3 regions of the Brevibacterium ammoniilyticum genome follow, and region 2 is predicted to be linked to each of the others. Evidence: riboswitches for the same ligand, from Rfam matches in the RefSeq annotation. Region 2 holds a riboswitch; each other region holds the start of a gene.
What was found. Region 2 has a riboswitch for thiamine pyrophosphate ahead of thiM (hydroxyethylthiazole kinase). Riboswitches for the same ligand answer to the same signal wherever they lie in the genome.

Region 1: another riboswitch for thiamine pyrophosphate. It lies ahead of thiO (glycine oxidase ThiO); the one in region 2 lies ahead of thiM (hydroxyethylthiazole kinase).
Region 3: another riboswitch for thiamine pyrophosphate. It lies ahead of AAHA49_RS12610 (ECF transporter S component); the one in region 2 lies ahead of thiM (hydroxyethylthiazole kinase).

Annotation. Positions count from the first base shown of each region.
Region 1 covers NZ_BAABNP010000001.1:310,568-317,023, forward strand. Annotated here, with positions in the region: gene moeB (molybdopterin-synthase adenylyltransferase MoeB) at 1-1,082, opposite strand, end outside; gene AAHA49_RS01450 (thiazole synthase) at 1,079-1,867, opposite strand; gene thiS (sulfur carrier protein ThiS) at 1,869-2,105, opposite strand; gene thiO (glycine oxidase ThiO) at 2,160-3,290, opposite strand; TPP riboswitch at 3,281-3,384, opposite strand; gene thiE (thiamine phosphate synthase) at 3,408-4,100, shown strand; gene AAHA49_RS01470 (ketopantoate reductase family protein) at 4,097-5,011, shown strand; gene AAHA49_RS01475 (DedA family protein) at 4,965-5,675, opposite strand; gene AAHA49_RS01480 (sensor histidine kinase) at 5,828-6,456, shown strand, end outside.
Region 2 covers NZ_BAABNP010000002.1:153,372-159,827, reverse strand. Annotated here, with positions in the region: gene AAHA49_RS02760 (GNAT family N-acetyltransferase) at 1-309, shown strand, start outside; gene AAHA49_RS02755 (LacI family DNA-binding transcriptional regulator) at 493-1,560, shown strand; gene AAHA49_RS02750 (substrate-binding domain-containing protein) at 1,669-2,796, shown strand; gene AAHA49_RS02745 (ATP-binding cassette domain-containing protein) at 2,803-3,618, shown strand; gene AAHA49_RS02740 (sugar ABC transporter permease) at 3,615-4,826, shown strand; TPP riboswitch at 5,136-5,237, shown strand; gene thiM (hydroxyethylthiazole kinase) at 5,225-6,085, shown strand; gene thiE (thiamine phosphate synthase) at 6,082-6,456, shown strand, end outside.
Region 3 covers NZ_BAABNP010000010.1:65,928-72,383, forward strand. Annotated here, with positions in the region: gene AAHA49_RS12605 (universal stress protein) at 143-1,120, shown strand; TPP riboswitch at 1,160-1,268, shown strand; gene AAHA49_RS12610 (ECF transporter S component) at 1,294-1,914, shown strand; gene AAHA49_RS12615 (ABC transporter ATP-binding protein) at 1,914-3,392, shown strand; gene AAHA49_RS12620 (energy-coupling factor transporter transmembrane component T family protein) at 3,376-4,221, shown strand; gene AAHA49_RS12625 (hypothetical protein) at 4,225-4,767, opposite strand; gene AAHA49_RS12630 (putative quinol monooxygenase) at 4,794-5,114, opposite strand; gene AAHA49_RS12635 (MarR family winged helix-turn-helix transcriptional regulator) at 5,202-5,600, opposite strand; gene AAHA49_RS12640 (MFS transporter) at 5,702-6,456, shown strand, end outside.

The DNA of each region.
Region 1 (6,456 bases), on a different contig from region 2:
GGCGCCGCCGCCTCGAGAGCCGTGGCCGAACGGACCCCTGACCGGCAGTGAAGGACGATGTCTGCGGCACCGCCGACCGCCTCGGCGAGGGCAGGCCATCCGGAGGCGACGATCGCGGCCAGCGGCACGTGCACAGAGCCGGGAATGCTCACGATCTGCCGCTCCCACGACTCGCGGACGTCGACGATGACGGCCCCACCGCTGCCGTCCCGCACCTCGGCGACAGTCGCCTCGGCCACCGGGGGAGCAGCGGTCACGGCGGGTGCCGCACAGGCCGCAGTCACCTCGGCGAGGTCCGTGACGGCCCTTCGGTCCGGGTCGGCGGAGAAGCGCAGGGTCGTGAACGCCGTGGTCAGCACATCACAGCGGAGGAGGCGGCCGATGAGCGGCTCGCCGATGCCGCAGATGAGCTTGATCGCCTCGGCGGCCATCGTCGACCCGACGAGGCCGCAGAGGACCCCGAGCACCCCGCCCTCGGCGCAGCTCGGCACCGAATCAGCGTCCGGGATGTCGGGGAAGAGGTCGCGCAGCATCGGCCCGTGCCCGGGCACGAACGTGCTCACCTGACCCTCGAAGCGGAAGATCGTGCCCCAGACGAGCGGTGTGTCGGTGAGTTCGGCGGCATCGTTCGACAGGTACCGGGTCGCGAAGTTGTCCGCACCGTCGATGACGAGGTCGTGGGCGGCGAAGAGACTCAGGGCATTGTCCGGGGTGAGCCGGTCGTCGATTGCCTCCACTGACAGGTGCGGGTCGAGACGGACGAGGGCATCCCTGGCCGATTCGACCTTCGGCCGACCGACGTCGGCATCCCGGTGGAGGATCTGGCGCTGGAGATTCGAGGTCTCCACCCGGTCGTCGTCGATGACGCTGATGTGGCCGATGCCCGCCGCCCCGAGGTACTGGAGCACCGGTGCTCCGAGCCCGCCGGCACCGATGACGAGGACCCGGGCCCCGCGCAGGCGCCGCTGCCCGATCTCCCCGACCTCGGGCAGGCTGAGGTGCCGGGCATAGCGGGTCACCTCCTCCCGGGAGAGCTGCGCGACGGGCTCGACGAGAGGGGCGAGGACCGGGGCGCCGCTCACGGTCCCATCACCAGGTTCTCCACCGAGTCGATCAGGCCCGTCTCCGGCGACGAGGCGAGGGCGAGGGGACGCTTGGGGATGCGGCCGGCCGAGGCGGCCAGGCGTCCTGCGTCGACGGCCAGGGCCATCGCCCGGGCCATCGCCGGTGCGTCGTGGGCGCGGGTGACCGCGGAGGCGAGCAGCACCGCCGTGCACCCGAGCTCCATCGCCAGCGCCGCGTCCGAGGCCGTGCCGATGCCCGCGTCGAGGATGACGGGCACCTGCGCGCGGGAGACGATCGTTTCGATGTTGTGGGGGTTGAGGATGCCCAGTCCCGAACCGATCGGGGCACCCGCGGGCATGACCGCCGCGACTCCGGCGTCCTCGAGCCGTTTCGCCAGCGCCGGGTCGTCGTTCGTGTAGGCGAAGACCTCGAAGCCGTCGAGGACGAGTTCCTCGGCGGCGCGGAAGAGCTCGACAGGGTCCGGCAGCAGTGTGTCCTCGTCGGCGATGACCTCGAGTTTGACCCACGAGGTCTCGAGCGCCTCCCTGGCCAGCTGTGCGGTGAGTACGGCGTCGCGGGCCGTGTAGCATCCGGCGGTGTTGGGCAGGGCCCGGATGTGCAGCCGCTGAAGCAGGGCGAAGACCGAGTCCCGGGCTTCGGCGTCGAAGCGGCGGATCGCGACCGTCGTCAGCTCTGTCGCCGAGGCGGTGAGTGCGTCTTCGAGGATGGTCAGGGTGCTCGCCCCACCAGTGCCCATGACGAGGTGGGAGTCGAAGGTCGTGCCGTCGATCGTCCAGCTCATCTCAGCCTCCCTGCACTGCGGTGACGAGGTCGACGGTGTGCCCGCCTTCGATCGTGAAGTCGGCCCAGAGTCCGCGGCGGACGACTTCGCCGTCGATGGCCAGTGCCACACCGAGGCGGCCGCCGTCGGCCGGGGTGCCGTCGGGTGTCAGCTGTCGACCGGTGACGTCTTCGACGAGCGCGCGGGCGGTGGTGCCCGCTTCGAGTTCCCGGCTCTCGCCGTTGAGGGTGATGATCATGGTGTCTTCCTTGCAGTGGTGGGTCGGTGGAGCAGTCCGCAGTGGTGGTCGATGTCAGTGTGCAGGCGCCGGCTCGCGCTCGAACCGTTCGGGGGAAAGACTCTCGAGAGCACCCGGTGGCAGCCATTCGGAGTCGGTGTCGAGGACGAGGTCGGCGCCGAGTCTCGCGCCCAGCGGTGCGAGGAGGACTCCGTGTCGGAAGTATCCGGTGGAGACGACGCAGCCGGGATCGGTGCGCCCGATGATCGGCAGGTCATCGGGGGACCCGGGACGGGCGCGGGCGGTGATCTCCGTGATCTCTGCGCGCAGCAGTCCGGGCACAAGGCGTTCGGCGTCGTGGAGGAGCCGGTGGACGCCTTCGGCGAGGACACCGGGGCGACCGTCCTCGCGTGAGGTGGCCCCGAGGACGAGTTCCCCGTCGGGTCGGGGCACGATGTAGACGGGTCGGCCGGCGACGAGTCCGCGGATCGTGCGGGTGAGCAGCGGCGGCGACTGGGGGTCGCTGCGGAGGCGGATGATGTCGCCGTGGACGGCGCGCAGCGGCAGCAGGGGCGCCTCGGCGATCGCGTTGCCCGCCTCCCCGGCGGCGATGACGACCTGGTCGCCGGTGAGCAGGCTCCCGTCGGACAGGCCCACCCCGGTGGTCCGACCCGCGGTGCGCACGATCTCTATGGCCTCCATGCGCACGACGCGCTCGGCGAGCAGACCGAGCAGGGCAGCGGTCACCCTGCGGGGGTCGATCGCATGGTCGCCGGGGATCCGCACGGCACCGCACACACCCGGCGCCAGCGCCGGTTCGAGAGCACGGGCCTGGGACCCGGTGAGAAGTTCGACCGCGGAACCCGCCCGGATCTGCAGGCTGCGGAGCTCGCGCAGAGTGGTGAGGTCGGCACGGTCGCCGGCGCACACGAGGGTCTCCGCCGCAGTCTCGCCGAGGTCGTCGCCGGAGGCGGCGGCCAACCGGGCTGAGAAGTCGGGGTAGAGCGCGGCCGAGGCGCGCATGAGCGGGAAGAGCGGGGACTGGCCCCAGGCGATCTCTGCAGCTGGGGCGATCATTCCCGCCGCCGCGTACGTCGCTCCCTCACCCGGCTGCGGGTCGACGACCGTGACCGCGGCTCCCCGGGACTCGAGCTCCCACGCCGTGGCCAGGCCGATGATCCCGGCCCCGATGACGATGACGTGCATGCGATTCTCCCTCCGGCGGCATGACCCGCATCAGGTGTGACGGTCGGCACGAAGCCCTCTCAGCCTCCCATGCGAGGCTCCCGCGAACTCCTCTACTCTAGGAGCATGGTTCCCGCGATGACAACGTCCACCGCAGAGCGAGACATCACCCGCGCACAGCGGCAGCGAGCGCTCGCCGACTCCCGCCTCTACCTGTGCACCGACGCCCGCAGGAGACAGGGGGATCTGCCGGAGTTCCTCGACGCCGCCTACGCGGGAGGCGTCGACATCATCCAGCTGCGGGACAAAGCCCTCGAAGCCCGCGAGGAGATCGCCGCCCTCGAGGTCCTCAGGGACGCGGCCCGGCGTCACGGAAGGCTCTTCTCCGTCAACGACCGCGCCGATGTCGCCCTCCTCGTCGGCGCCGACGTCTTCCACGTCGGGCAGGATGACCTCACGAGCGCCCAGGCCCGCCGTGTCCTCGGACCCGACGTCCTCCTCGGCCGCTCCACGCACTCGGTCGACCAGGCGCTCGCCGCCGAGGCGGACCCGGAGATCGACTACTTCTGCCTCGGCCCCGTGTGGGAGACCCCGACGAAACCGGGCCGGCCTGCCGTCGGCCTCGAACCGCTGACGACCATCGCCGGCACCGTGACCACCCCGTGGTTCGCGATCGGCGGGATCGCCTCCGGGCAGCGCCTCGACGCCGTCCGGCAGGCGGGAGCCGAGCGCATCGTCGTCGTCCGTGCCCTCACCGAGGCGGCCGACCCTGCCGCAGCCGCCGCGCAGCTGCGCGGCGAACTCACCCGCAGTCAGGCAGGTGCACTGTGAGGATCCTCATCGCCGGCGCCGGCGCCACCGGCGGAGCTTTCGGCACCCGTCTGGTCGAAGCCGGTCGCGACGTCACCTTCCTCGTCCGCGGCGAACGTGCCGAGGCGCTGCGCGCCTCCGGTCTGCGCTTCATCGGCCCTGACGAGGACCGGACGAACCCGGTGGTCGTGGTCACCGCCGAGGAGCTCGCCGCGACTTCCGAGCTTGCCGACCTCATCCTGCTGGCCGTCAAAGCCGGGGGACTCGAGTCGATCATCGACGACCTGCGGCCCGCGGTGGGTCCGAACACGCTCATCATCCCGTTCCTCAACGGGATGGCCCATATCGACCGGCTGCGCGAGGAGTTCCCGGACCAGGTGCTCGGCGGGCTCGTCAAGATCGTCGGCACGATGCGCGGATACGACGTCGTGCAGATGACGGATCTGGCGACGATGACGATCGGTCGCCTCGGCGGGGGAGAGGTGCCGGCCGCCATCGTCGAGGCCCTCGACGTTCCCGGCTTCCGCCTCCAGGTCATCGACTCCGTCGACGATGCGCTGTGGGAGAAATGGGTGTTCATCGCCGCGGCCGGAGTCGTCACCTGCCTCTTCCGCGCCCCTGTCGGAGCGATCATGGCCGCCGGAGGCGAACCCCACGTCGTGGCGATCATCGACGAACTCGAAGCCGTGGCGATGCGGGCAGGACACCCCGTCTCCGCCCGCGCCCGCGCGGCCACCCTGTCGATGCTCACCGCGGAGGGCTCGTCGTTCACCTCGTCCCTCTACCGTGACGTCACGGCGGGACTGCCGAACGAGACCGAGCACATCCTCGGCCACCTCGCGGCCACGGCGGCCGGACTCGGGGTGGCGACGCCGCTGCTCGACCTCACTCTCGTACAGCTGCGAGCAGGCGAGATCGACCGATCGGACTGACCGGCTCGGCGGCACCGTGGTCGTCCGCGGAACCCGCCGCGGACCGGTCGGGCTGCGTCCCAGCCGACCGGCCTGCCCGCCTTCCGCGCAGACGGCGGACGGCCTCGGCGAGGCCCGTGAGGACGAAGGCGATGCCGACGCCGAGGACGACGCCCCACAGCGGCTGGTCGCGGAACATCGCCCCGCCGAGGAGGCCGATCCCGGCCGCGTAGACCGACCAGGCGAGGCAGCCGATGAAGTCCACGGCGAGGAACCGGCCGAGCGGATAGCGGAGCATGCCCGAGGCGATGGTCGTGGCGGTGCGCCCGCCGGGGATGAACCGTCCGGCGACGAGCATCGCCCCACCGCGCTCACCGAACATCGCCTGCGTCGCGTCGAGGAGACGGCGCAGGCGGGCCGAGCGCACCCACCGATCGGTGACCCGGCTGCCCCCGCGGCCCACACAGTGGGCGGCGAGGTCGCCGAGGAGCGCTCCGAGAGCGGCCGCTGCGATGATGCCCGCCGCATGCGGACTGCCCGTGACCGCATACGCGGCCGCGGTGATGACGACGGTCTCCGAGGGAACGATCGGCACGAGCGAATCGAGACTCGCGACGAGTGCGATGAGGAGGTAGAGCCACGGGGATTCGAGCGTCTGGCGGATGAGGTCGAGAGCGAAGTCCATGTCTCACCACCGTACGCACGCTCGGGCCGCAGCGATACGAGGACGCACCCACGACCGGAGGCGGATCTCCCGACGATGCACTGAGGGAAACCGGAACGAGCGCTGCGGTCAGGCCCCTGCTCGGCCCGGTGCCGCGTTGCTACGATCGAGCCATGCCCTGGCCTGCGACGATTCCCCGCGAACCGCGCATGTTCGCGCGCCGGTGGGTGCTTTCCGTGCTCGGCGTGCTGTGGGGCGGACTGCTGTGCCTGCCGCTCCTCCTCGTCTCCTGCCTTCCGCTCTCGACGCGGTTCTCCCGCCGGATCCTGGGCTGGGAGCGGAGCCGGCAGCAGCGGTGCTTCGGAATCGTCCTCACCGGGTGCGCACCCCGGCGGGGGCCGGTGGCGCTCACCGGGCTTCTCGCGCTGGCTGCCGTCATCCCCGTCCTCAACCTCCTCACCGGCTTCGTCTTCGTCACCGTGGGTTCGCTCCTGCAGGGGCTGTTCGCCGGCGGGGGAGTGACGATCAGCTTCTCCCTGTGGACGATGAGCCAGCCGACGATCCTCGTCGGCGTCCTCTACGGGGCCGCGAACCTCATCGGGGCGGTCGTCCTCGCCGAGCTCGCGAACTGGCTCCACGGTCGCATCGACGCCTCCGTCGCCGTCGTCTCCCGCCCGAACGCCCGACACAGCCGGATCTCCGAACTCCTCACGACCAGGCGCGGCGTCGTCGTCGCCATCGACGACGAGCGCAGACGCATCGAACGCGACCTCCACGACGGGGTGCAGCAGAACGTCGTCTC
Region 2 (6,456 bases):
GCGCTGTCGATCTTCACCGACGTCTTCGACGGTCTGCTGCGCCATGTCGCGGGGATCCTCGAGGTCGACGGCGTCCTCGCCTCGGACCGGTTCTGGTCGCTCGTCGCCGAGGTGCTCGACCGTTACGAGTCCGCGCACCCGGACACGGCCTGCGGGCTCGCCGGGGACATCGACCTGCGCACCGGACGGTTCAAACACTCGTGCCTCAACCGCCTGCAGCTGCGCAATACGACGCAGATGGTCGACATCGGCAACCAGGCGGACTCGCTCATCTACGCGGGCACGATGCGCAACCCCGTCGGTCGCTGACGCGGAGAGTGCTTCGGGCTCACTTCGATCTCGAGAGCACAGTTCACGAACTGAGCCCTCCAGATCGAAGTGAGCTGGAGGTGAGTCCGAACTCCAGGCCGTCGGGCTATCATCGATCCCACGGTCGCCTGCCTCGAGGCGGCCGCCGGGGTCGGTGCCCCGGACTGTCCCGAAGGCGCACACATGGTCAAGCAGCACGACCGGCCGACCCTGGCCACGGTCGCCGAGCGCGCCGGTGTGAGCATCAAGACGGCCTCCCGGGTGCTCAACGGGGAGAAGCACGTCGCCAGCGCCACCGCTGCGAAGGTCGAGACCGCGGCGGCCGAACTCGGCTTCCGGCTCAACTCCGCGGCTCGCCGACTGCGTGAAGGCAGCCGTTCGCCCTACATCGGCGTCGTGCTCTCCGATATGGACGACCCCCTCCAGGTGCGGATCCTCGCTCGCCTCGAACGCGATCTCGCCGTCCACGGACTGCGCCCCGTCGTCACCGTGACCGGCGGGGATCCCGAGCTCGAACGCGCCTTCGTCGACGACTGCCGGGGCGGGGACATGTCCGGCATCTGCGTCGTGTGCTCCCAACCGGAATCCGCGGACATCTACGCCCAAGCCTCAGGCGGATCCTCCTCGGCGGGCACCGGCGAGGTCGCCGTCGTCTCCCTCGATCCGGCCGTCGCGGGGCCGGGCATCACGACGATCGCCGCCGACGACGTCGCCGCGGGACGTCGTGCCGCAGAACAGCTCGTCCGGCACGGTCACATCAGCATCGGCGTCATCGGCGACCGCGCGCTCATCGAATCCCAGGTCCGCCGGCTCGCCGGCATCCGCGAGGTCCTTGCCGACCGCAGGGACATCGGGTGGCGTGCCTACCTCGACGAAGGGGCCCACGACCAGTCGAGCGCGAAGAACGTCGTCGCAGCGCTCCTCGGGTCCCGCGCCGCCCCGACCGCGCTCATCACGCTCTCGGCCACGGTGACGATGGGCGCCATCGATGCCAGCCGCCGCCTCGACCAGTGGCCGGCCGTCGTCGGCATCGACGACTTCCCCGGAGCGGATCTCCTCGACGTCACCGTCGTCGACCCAGACGTCGATGCGATGTCCGCCGAGGCGGTCCGGGTCCTCTCCGGCGACCGTCGGCCCCTCCCCGGCGCCGGGTCGATACCCCTGCTGACCTCGCAGGACGGCCTGACCAGGGTGCGGCTCATCCGCCGCGGCAGCGGTGAGGAATCGCCTCGCCAGGCCACCGGGCGCTGAGAGAAGGCAGCGCGGAGAATTCCGCGCCGACAGTTGACAAACCTCCTCGGTGGGCGAAATATGTCTACCAGCCTGACAACGTTGTCAGAATGAGGAAAGGTTCCGAGAATGCGCACTTCTCACCCCCGTGGATCATCGTCGGCGACTGGGCCGAACAGGCTTCATCGCCGCCTCACCGTCGCCGGCGCCGCCGTTGCGATCTCCGCTCTCGCACTCACCGGCTGCGGCAATCAGAAGGGCCAGGGCAACGACGAAACCGGCTCCGGATCCGGCTCGGACGGCGACGTGACGATCGCCCTGCTCCTGCCCGAGTCGAAGACGACCCGGTACGAATCCCTCGACAAACCGAACTTCGAGAAGTACGTCGCCGAGGCCAACCCCGACGCCAAGGTCGAATACCGCAACGCCAACCAGGACGCCTCCCAACAGCAGCAGCAGTTCGAAGCGGCTGTCACCGAAGGCGTCGACGTCATCGTCCTCGACCCGGTCGACGCCTCGGCGGTCGCCTCCTCACTGGCGAAGGCCGAAGCGAAGCAGATCCCCGTCGTCTCCTACGACCGCTTCTTCGAGGGCGCTGATTACTACACCTCGTTCGACAACAAGAAGATCGGCAACCTCCAGGGCCAAGCGCTCCTCGACGGACTCAAGGCCAAGGGCGTCGACCCGAAGTCGGGACCCGTGTGGATGGTCAACGGCGACCCGAAGGACCCCAACGCCGCCGACTTCAAGGCCGGAGCCGAGGAGACGCTCAGATCAGCAGGTGTCGACATCGCCGCCGACCACGACACCCTCGACTGGAATCCCGACGACGCCCGACAGTGGGTCGAAGGTCAGCTCCAGGGCGGTGGTCAGAAGCCGATCGCCATCTACGCCGCCAACGACGGCACCGCCGGCGGAGTGCTCGCCGCGACGACGAAGGCGAAGCAGGACCCCGTCGTCACCGGCCAGGACGCCGAGGTCGACGGACTCCAGAACATCCTCAAGGGCGAGCAGTACGCGACGATCTACAAGTCGATCCCACCGCAAGCCGAGTTCGCCGCCAAGGCCGCGACCGCCCTGGCCGGAGGGGAGGAGCCGAAGGCCGCGACGACGTACAAGGACACCCCGACCGACTTCGTCGAGGCCAAGGTCGTCACGAAGGACACGATCAAGGACATCGTCGGCGACCAGATCAAGGCCTCGGACATCTGCAAGGGAATCGAGAAGAAGCTCTGCCAAGACGCCGGAATCGAATAGGCCCCGATGACTTCCCAGACGAATGACCCGACGCCCGCTTCCGGGCGGGCGTCGGGGGACCCAGTGCTCGAACTGCGCGGCATCGCCAAACGCTTCGGCGCCGTCCAGGCCCTCACCGACATCAACCTCACCATCGGCCGCGGCGAGGTCGTCGGCCTCGTCGGCGACAACGGCGCCGGCAAGTCGACGCTCATCAAGATCATCGCGGGCGTCCACGGCGCCGACGAAGGCGAGATCCGCATGGGCGGGCGCCCGCAGCGGTTCTCCTCACCGAAGGACGCCCAGAAGGCCGGGGTCGCCACGGTCTTCCAGGACCTCTCCCTGTGCGAGAACCTCGACGTCGTCGCCAACCTCTTCCTCGGCCATGAGGCCACCCGCGGCGGCGTCCTCGACGAAGTGACCATGGAGGCGAAGTCGTGGGAGCTCCTGCGCAGCCTCTCGGCGAAGATCCCGAGCGTGCGCGTGCCCATCGCCGCCCTCTCCGGGGGACAGAGGCAGACGGTCGCGATCGCCCGGTCCCTCCTCGGCGAACCCTCCATCGTCATGCTCGACGAACCGACCGCCGCCCTCGGAGTCGCCCAGACCGCCGAGGTGCTCAACCTCATCGAACGCCTCCGGGACCGTGATCTCGGGGTGCTGCTCGTCAGCCACAACATGGCCGACGTCCAAGCCGTCTGCGACCGCGTCCACGTGCTGCGCCTGGGCAGGGACGCCGGGGACTTCCCCGGTGACGAACGCACGGATGTGCTCATCGCCGCCATCACCGGCGCCAACGACAACGTCGTGACCCAGCGTGCGGCGAGGAGGGGTGAGCGCCGATGACCCGCAGCTCGTTCATCACCGACGAACGGATCTTCGACGAGGGGTTCGTGCGCACCTTCTTCCGGCGGATCAAGGAGGGCCAGCTCGGCTCGTTCCCCGTCATCCTCGCGCTCATCGTCATCGTCGTCGTCTTCCAGTCGGCGAACAGCAACTTCCTCTCCCCGGCCAACCTCGTCAACCTCTCCACGCAGGTCGCCTACCTGGCGATCCTCGCGCTCGGCATCAACCTCATCCTCCTCCTCGGCGAGATCGACCTCTCGCTCGCGCAGCTCGGCGGGCTCGCGGCCTCGGTGCTCGGTGTGCTCGTCGTCCGGCAGGACGTGCCGCCGGTCATCGCGCTGACGATCATCCTGCTCCTCGGCCTCGTCGTCGGGGCGATCCAGGGCTGGTTCTTCGCCGTCGTCGGCATCCCCGCCTTCGTCGTCACCCTCGCCGGCCTCCTCGCGTTCACGGGGCTCACCCTCACCGTGCTCGGCACCCAGAAGAACCTCTCGATGGCCGACACCTTCGCCTTCGACTTCGCCAGCTACTACTTCCCGGCGATCTGGGCGTACGTCTTCGGGGCGATCGCGGTCATCGGGTTCGGTGCGGGGCTCGTCTACTCGAAGCTGCGGCGCCATGCGCAGGGACTGGACAGTGCGAGCTGGCTGGCCGTCATCGTCCGCATCGTGCTGCTCACGGCGATCGTCTTCGGCTTCCTCATCCTCGTCAACCAGGACTTCGGTCTCGCCCTGCCGTTCTTCCTCATGATGGTCATCGCGATCGTCATCGACCTCGTGCTGCGCAAGACGCGCTACGGGCGTTCGATCTACGCCGTCGGCGGCAAGGTCGAGGCCGCGCGGCGGGCGGGCATCCCGGTGACATGGGTGCGCATCAGCGTCTTCATGACCGCCGGCGTCCTCGCCGCACTCTTCGGCTTCGTCAAGGCCGGAGTGACGACGAACGCCGGATCGACGCTCGTGGCGACCCAGGATCTGCTCAATGCGATCGCCGCGGCCGTCATCGGCGGCACCTCCCTCTTCGGCGGACGCGGCACGGCCTGGGCGGCGGTGCTCGGCGCGTTCGTCGTCGGCGCCATCAACAACGGCCTCTACCTCATCGGCTTCAACTCCGACGCGCAGCAGATCATCACCGCCCTCGTCCTCCTCACCGCCGTCGTCATCGACGCGGTCAGTCGGCGCGGCCAGCGTTACGTCGGCAGGGGATAGTCGCCGAAGCGGACGGACGGCAGCGTTCGAATTCACCGAGACCGCCTCTTCGCGTCGAGACCGCGCCTCCAGGCATTCGGTCTCGCTCATCTACGCGGGCACGATGCGCAATCCCGTGGGCCGCTGACGCGGAGAGCGCTTCGGGCTCACTTCGATCTCGAGGGCACAGTTCACGAACTGTGCCCTCGAGATCGAAGTGAGCTGGAGGACTGTGCAGGCGCCGAGGCGGTCCGGCAGCATCGCCCGCCGCGTGGCCCGCGCATGCGCTGCCCGCGTCGCCGCCGCCTCGGCGCTCCTGATACAGTCGAAGGCAATGACATGGGGTGCCCGGGGAATCGCGCCGGGCTGAGAGGACACCCATCGAACCTGATCTGGGCCATGCTAGCGAAGGGATCGTCATGACCGACCTCGATCTGTCGTCGGCGCACGCACGTCTGCGCGCGTCGAACCCGCTCATCCAATGCATCACGAACACCGTCGTGCAGCAGTTCAGTGCGAACGTGCTGCTCGCTGTCGGGGCGTCTCCGGCGATGCTCGACCACGACGCCGACGCCGCACAGTTCGCCCACCTCGCCGGCGGGCTGCTGATCAACTTCGGCACGGCGACGAACCAGCAGTTCCTCGCCGCCGACGCCGCGATCGAAGCCGTCACCGCCGATGCGAAACCCTGGGTCCTCGACCCGGTGAGCATCGGTGCCGCCGATTTCCGCACCACCCGGATCCGCCGGGCCGCTGCCGCCGGACCCACCGCGATCCGCGGCAACGCCTCGGAGATCGCGGCACTGGCCGGCGCCGGTGCCGGCGGGCGCGGAGTCGAATCCACCGACGAAGTCGACGCCGTGCTCCCCGCCGCCGCCGACCTCGCCCGCGCGACCGGCGCGATCGTCGCCGTCTCGGGTGCCCGTGACGCCGTCGTCGCCCACATCGACGGGGTCGACCATGTCGCCCGCATCGACGGCGGACACGCGTTCATGCCGCTCGTCATCGGCACCGGGTGCTCGCTCGGCGCCGTCACCACCGCCTACCTCGCCGCGGTCCCTCCGGCGGGGACGAGTTCGCAGGCCGGACCGGCAGGCGTGGGAGCGCTCGAGAGGTTCACCGCCGTCGTCGCCGCCCACGCGCATTTCGCCGTGGCCGGTGAGGCCGCCGCGACCGGGGCACTGGGTCCGGGCCGGTACGCCATGAACTTCCTCGACGCCCTCTTCACCACCGACGACGACCGCATCGCCCGCTCCCGCGTCGCGGTGACGGCGGCATGAGCGCGGCACTCGACCGCCTCGCCGGCATCGACACCCGCCTCTACCTCGTCACCGACTCCGCGCAGTGCGCCGAGGCCGGTCGGACGGTGGCCGAGACCGTGCGCTCCGCGGTCGCCGGCGGGGTCGGCATCGTCCAGGTCCGGGACAAGGACATCGACGACACCGAGTTCCTCGTCCTCACCCGTGAGGTCGTCGCCGCCGTCGCCGAGGCGGTGGCCGGCACCGACCGCCGGGTCCCCGTCTTCCTCAACGACCGGGTGGCCGTCGCCGGGCGTCTGCGCGAGGAGGGCACGGACGTCCACATCCACGTCGGCCAGTCCGACACCCCCGTCGCCGAGGTGCGCGCCCTCCTCGGCGACGCACCGCTCGTG
Region 3 (6,456 bases), on a different contig from region 2:
CACGGCAACCCCCGCGGCCGCCTCGGCGACTTTTCTACACGCTGTAGAAACGCCCTGATAGACTGAAGTCGACGAGGACGGATGTGGTTTTCGGGGCCGTCGTCATCGTCAGGGTTGGTCAGGCCCCGTCGAGAGGACTGCCATGAACGCCGACTCCCATCGGATCCCCACCCGCCAGGCCGCCGCGAACCCGACCGACGACCGGGCCGCCGATCCCCGACCCGACGAATCCGGGCTCAACCGCGAACTCGGCGTCCTCGTCGGCTTCGACGGCTCGGAGCTCGCAGCCCTGGCCCTGCGCTACGGCGCCGCCGAGGCACTCCACCGCGGCGTTCAGCTCACGGTGGTCACCGCGTTCACGATGCCGCTGATGATCTACCCGAACATGGCCTCGATCCCCTCCGAACCCGAGGACGAGGCCGCGATGCGCGGAGCGGAGAAGCTGCTCGCCGAGGCGGCCGACCTCCTGCGCGACCATCCCGGACAGGTCACTTACGCCGCCGAGTCCGGCGACGCCGCAGGCGTGCTCGTGCGACTGAGCTCGAACGCCGAGGTCCTCATCGTCGGCGCCCGCGGTCGCGGCGGCTTCATCGGCCGCATGCTCGGCTCGGTCTCGACAGCCCTGCCGCCCCATTCGCACTGCCCGACGATCGTCGTGCCCAAGCACTCCGCCCGCCGTGAGGACTCGAGCGGATCGGTCGTCGTCGCCGTCGACGGCTCCGAGGCCGCCCGGATCGCGATGTTCACCGCCGCCGAGGTGGCCTCCTCCAGGCAGACGGGCCTCGAGATCGTCTCGGTGCTGCCGGCCGGTGAGGAATGGCTCTACTGGTACCCCGATCTCGAGGTCGGCGGGGATGTCGCAGACCGTCGGCAGAAGCAGCTCGAGACCGCCCTCTCGACGGAGGCCGATGCCCTCGGCGAGCAGTTCCCTGGTCTGCCGATCTCCACCTCGGTGGTCGTCGGGGATGCGGTCTCGATGCTCTCGGAGGCCACGAAGCGGGCCCAGCTCACGGTGCTCGGCACCCGGGGCCGCGGCGCGGTGAAGTCCGCGCTCCTCGGTTCGGTCTCCCGCGGAGTCCTCCACCATGCCGAAGGCCCGGTGATGATCGTCCCCAGCTGAGACGGGCCTGCGGGCCGGTGGTCGTGTTGTACAGTGGTGCCCACACGACAGGGGAGCGCCAGCAGGGGCGCTGAGAGTGCAGATGATGCTGCAGACCCTCGAACCTGATGCGGTTAGCACCGCCGAAGGAAGTCGAGACTCTTCTACCCCTCCTTGAGATACGAGGAGGCACAATGCCGAACACCACCGCGCCCGCGACATCCGCACCCGCGTACACCCAGGCCCCGCCGACGAAGAAGTGGCGGGTCGTCGACTACGTCGTCACCGCCGTCCTCGGCATCGCCGTGGGCCTGATCTTCTGGGTGCTCGCGGCGAGCTGGAAGGTCATCGAACTCGGCTTCCAAGCCTTCCCGCCCTCGATCGGGCTCATCGCCGGCCTGTGGGTGCTCGCCGGTCCCTTGGCCGGGGCGATCATCCGCAAACCGGGTGCCGCGCTCCTGTGCGAGGTCCTCGCCGCCCTCGTCGAAGGCGTCCTCGGCTCCCACTTCGGCTCGACCGTGCTGCTCTCGGGCTTCATCCAGGGCCTCGGCGCCGAACTCGTCTTCGCGGCCTTCGGCTACCGGAAGTTCACCCTGTGGGTGACGACGCTGTCCGGTCTCGTCGCAGCGGCCTTCATGGCGGTGAGCGAGAACATCCTCTACAACGCCGAATGGCAGCTGACCTACCAGTTCGCCTACGCCGCATGTGCGATCGTCTCCGGCATCGTCATCTCCGGCATCGGCGCCTGGTATGCCTACCGCGCGATCGCGAAGACCGGGGCGCTGAGCTCGTTCGCCTCCGGCCGCATGCGCTGATGGGTCTGCCGGTCCGCGCCCGCGGCTTCTCGTGGCGGCACGCCGATCGGGACGCTGCCGCGATCGGTCCCCTCGACCTCGACATCGCCGCCGGAGAGAAGGTCCTCCTCCTCGGCCCGTCAGGGGCGGGGAAGTCGACGCTGCTCCATGCGATCGCCGGGGTCCTGCCCGTCGAGGCCGGAGAGTCCACCGGTGAGATCCTCATCGGCGACGATGCCCCTGACCCCCGCCGAGGTGTCACCGGGCTCGTCCTCCAGGACCCCGATTCGCAGGTGATCTTCTCTCGCGTCGGCGACGACGTCGCCTTCGGCATGGAGAACCTCGGCCTGCCGGTCGAGGTCATCGACGAGCGCATCGGGTCGTCGCTGGCCGCGATGGGCCTCGACCTGCCCACCGACCATCCCACGGCGGCGCTCTCAGGGGGCCAGAAGCAACGTCTTGCGCTTGCCGGCATCCACGCGATGGCGCCCGAGGTCATCGTCCTCGACGAACCGACGGCCAACATCGACCCCGCCTCGGCGGCATCGGTGCGCGATGCCGTGCTCACGGCGGCCGCGGTCACCTCGGCGACGATGATCGTCGTCGAGCATCGGGTGAGCCTGTGGGCCGAGTTCGTCGACACCGTCATCGTCCTCGGCCGGGACGGACTGCTCGCCCAGGGCAGTCCGGTCGCGGTGTTCGGTGATCCCGAACTCGCCGAGGCGCTGCGGGCCTCGGGCATCTGGCTGCCCTCCGCGCAGTCACCGGTCGCACCGGATCGGGCACCGGCCGCCTCGGCGCCCGTGCTGCTGACGGCCTCCGGACTCAGCGTCGCCCGACCGCGCGCCCACGCACCTGCGGCCACGGACCTCAGCCTCGAGGTCTCAGCCGGTGAGGCGGTCGGCATCGTCGGACCCAACGGGGCGGGCAAGTCGACGACGGCACTGACCCTGGCCGGACTCGTCGAGGAGTTCTCCGGTGAGGTGCGCGCGCACGGCCCGCTGGCCGAGGGCGCGAAGCACGGCCGCCCGTTCCGCTGGCCGTCTGCGTTCCTCGCCCCGCGCATCGGCATGGTCTTCCAGGAGCCCGAGCACCAGTTCCTCAAAGGCAGCGTGCACGACGAGCTCGCGCTCGGTCCGCGCCTGGCCGGATGGCCGGCCGCCGAGGTCGAGGCGCGGGTGGAGAGCCTGCTCGGGACGCTCGGGCTGGGCGCTGTCGCCCACGCGCACCCGCAGGGGCTCTCCGGTGGGGAGAAGCGGCGACTGTCGGTGGCGGCGATGATCGCCCCGCGGCCGCAGATCCTCATCGTCGACGAACCGACGTTCGGGCAGGATGCGCTGACCTGGGCGGGCCTCGTCGAGCTCTTCCGCGACGTCCTCGATCATGGCAGCGCCGTCATCGCCGTCAGCCACGACGATGACTTCCTCACCGCGATCGGGGGGCGGCGCATCGTCCTCGGGTCGGCGGAGCGGTCCCTGGAGGGTGAGCGCGTTGAGTGAGACCGTGACTGCCCGTGAGAGGGTCGCCGTCGAGGATCCCGGTCAGCTCATCCCCGTTGTGCGCAGCACCGCGCTGGTCCGGTGCAATCCGCTGTCGAAGATCGCCGTCGCCCTCATCCTCATGGTCGGTGCCCTGCTGAGCATCGACCTCGTCTCCGCCGGCGTCGTCCTCGCCTTCTCGCTTCTCGCCCTGCCCCTGACCGGGCTCGATCTGTGGGCGGCGCTCAAGCGCCTGTGGTTCCTGCCTCTGGGCGCACTCCTCGCGGCCTGGGGCACGGCGATACTGGCGGAGAAGACCGGTGCCGTGGTCGTCGATGTCGGCCCGATCCTCATGACGACGGGGTCGCTGGAGTCCGCCGCGGCGATCTTCGTCCGCGCGCTCGCGCTCGCCGTCCCACTCGTCGTCCTCGCCTCGACGATCGATCCCCGGGATCTCTCGGATGCCCTCGTCCAGCGTCTGCGGCTCCCGGAGACGGTCGTCGTCTCCGTGCTCGCGGCCTCCCGCCTGCTCGGCCTCCTCGTCACCGAATGGCAGACCCTGTCGATGGCGCGACGCGCCCGCGGGCTGGCCGGCGGGTCGATCGTGCGGCGCACCGGCTCTCTCTTCGCCGGCATCTTCGTCCTCCTCATCCAGTCGATCCGGCGCGGGACGACGCTGGCGATGGCGATGGAGGGCCGTGCCTTCGGGCGCCGAGGCAGGACCTGGCGGAGGCGGTCGCACTTCGGTCTCGCCGACCTCGTCATCGTCGTGCTCGCCCTCGCGGTCACGGTGACGGCGATCGTCGCAGCTCACGTGCTGGGGACGTGGAATCCGATCATTCCCGGATAAGGCTCACACCTGTGCGATGAGGTCCTTGAGCTGGGCCCGCCGCTCCTCGAGCGCCTCGGCGCTGGGCAGTTTCGATGCGGTGAGCGCAAGCACTGTGCGGTCGTCGCCCTTCGGTTCGGCGGCGGCTTCGATCTTCGTGCCGTCGACGAGGTTCGCCCTCCAGAAGGAGCGCTTGGGTGTCGTCGACACGCGCGGCTGCCCATCGAGGTCGACCCCGCCGAGGCTGCCGTCAATGAGAGCTGCGAAGCGGTCGATGACCTCGCCCCGCTCCCCCGGCACGGTTCGGGAGACGGCGACGTCGAAGGTGCCGTCGGCGCGCTGGCCGGGCACCCGGCGGCCGATCTCCTGCTCGTAGGCGACGACGGCGCCCTGGACCCACCAGCCGTGGTTGGCCACGACTCCGTCGAACTGCGGGTAGAGGGCGTCGGCGAGCTCCTTGTGGCTCGCGTCCTTCCCTCCGGCCTTCTCGAGGCGCTCCCGGGTCTGGGCCCAGGGCTCGCCGAGGGCCTTCTCGATGGACTCGATGTTCTGCGGTTTCGTCGCCATGGAAGCAGTCTAGGCCGGAGCAGTTCTCAGTCGATGACGAGTTCGCCCATCTCGTCCCAGCCCTCGCCGTCGATCCGGCGGGAGATGATCTTCGGGGTCGAGGCGAGCAGCGGCCGCATCGACTCGAGGCCGGCGGCGAAGTGGTCGCTGTTGACGTGCGGCTCGGCGCCCTCATCGGTGAACGCCTCGATGAGCACGTATTCGTTGGGCGCCTCCAGGCTGCGCGACCACTCGAACCAGAGATTGCCCGGCTCCGCGCGGGTGCCCTTCGTGAAGTCCTCGACCACGGCGGGGAAGGACTCGGCGTTCTCGGGCTTGACGTCGAATTTCGCGACGATGAAGATCATGGCTCTCCTCTGTGTCTGGGACCGGCTGTGGGCCTGTCCGGTCGGCTTCGTCCAGCCAATCACGAACAAGCCGCTTTGACGAGTCCCTCAGGCCGTGGCCCGGCGCAGAAGCGCGACGAGGGAGTCTCTCTCCTCGGCACTGAGCGCCTCGACGGGGGCCTGCTCGGACAGCGCCTGCAGCACGTTCCCGCGGCACCGCAGCCCCGCCTCGGTGAGTGAGAGGAGTTTGGCACGACGGTCCCCGGGGTCGGGAAGACGTTCGACGAGGCCCTGGTCCTCCATCCGGTCGACGACGTAACCGGCGTTCGACGTCTCGCAGCTCATGTGTTCGGCGAGCGCTGTCAGACGCATCGGCTCCCCCAGCTCGCGCAGAGCGATCGCCTGGGACGCTGTGATGCCGAGTCGGTCGGCAACCCTTCGGACATGCGAATCCAATCGCTGGTTGAGGCGCGCGACGAGACCGCAGAGTTCGACATCCGTGCTCATACCTCGACCCTAGCAGAATTCATCCGAATTCATATAGTCACAGTTCGGATTATATGTTTAGACTTCGTATTATCCTAACTCGGACTATTTGGAGGATGACGATGCCGGCAACTCCCACCCGCTCGAAGCTCGGTCTGCTGGCAGCCCTCGGGCTCGCCCAACTGCTCATCGGCCTCGACTACAACATCGTGTTCGTGGCCCTGCCCGACATCGCCGGCCTGGGGTTCTCCCCGCAGACTCTGCAATGGGTCGTCAGCGCCTACGCGATCGCCTTCGGCGGCTTCCTCCTCCTCTTCGGCAGGCTCACGGACGCCCTTGGGCGCAGACGCATGTTCGCCGTCGGTCTGAGCCTCTTCGCCCTCGGATCCGCGTTCGGCACGATCGCCGTGGGCGAATGGATGCTCATCGCCGGTCGCGGCATTCAGGGGCTCGGCGGAGCAGCGCTGGCGCCGTCGACGCTAGCGCTCCTCAGCGTCGGCTTCCGCGAGGGCGCCGAACGGAACCGGGCGCTCGGCGTCTGGGGTGCGGCCGGTTCGGCGGGCATGGTGCTCGGTTCCATCCTCGGCGGAGTGCTCACCGACGCCTGGGGATGGAGGGCGATCTTCGCCGTCAATATCCCGCTCATCGCACTCATCGCCGCACTCACGGCCATCGCCGTCCCCGCCGATGACGGCCACCCCCGACTGCGCGGACTCGACGCTCCCGGGGCGATACTCACGACCGCCTCGGCGATCCTCCTCGTCACAGGCCTGACGCTGTCCGCCGAATCCGGATGGACAGCACCGGCGACCCTGCTCTGCTTGGGGCTCGGCCTCGCCGCGATCGTCGTCATGCTCTTCGTCGAGTCGCGGACCGG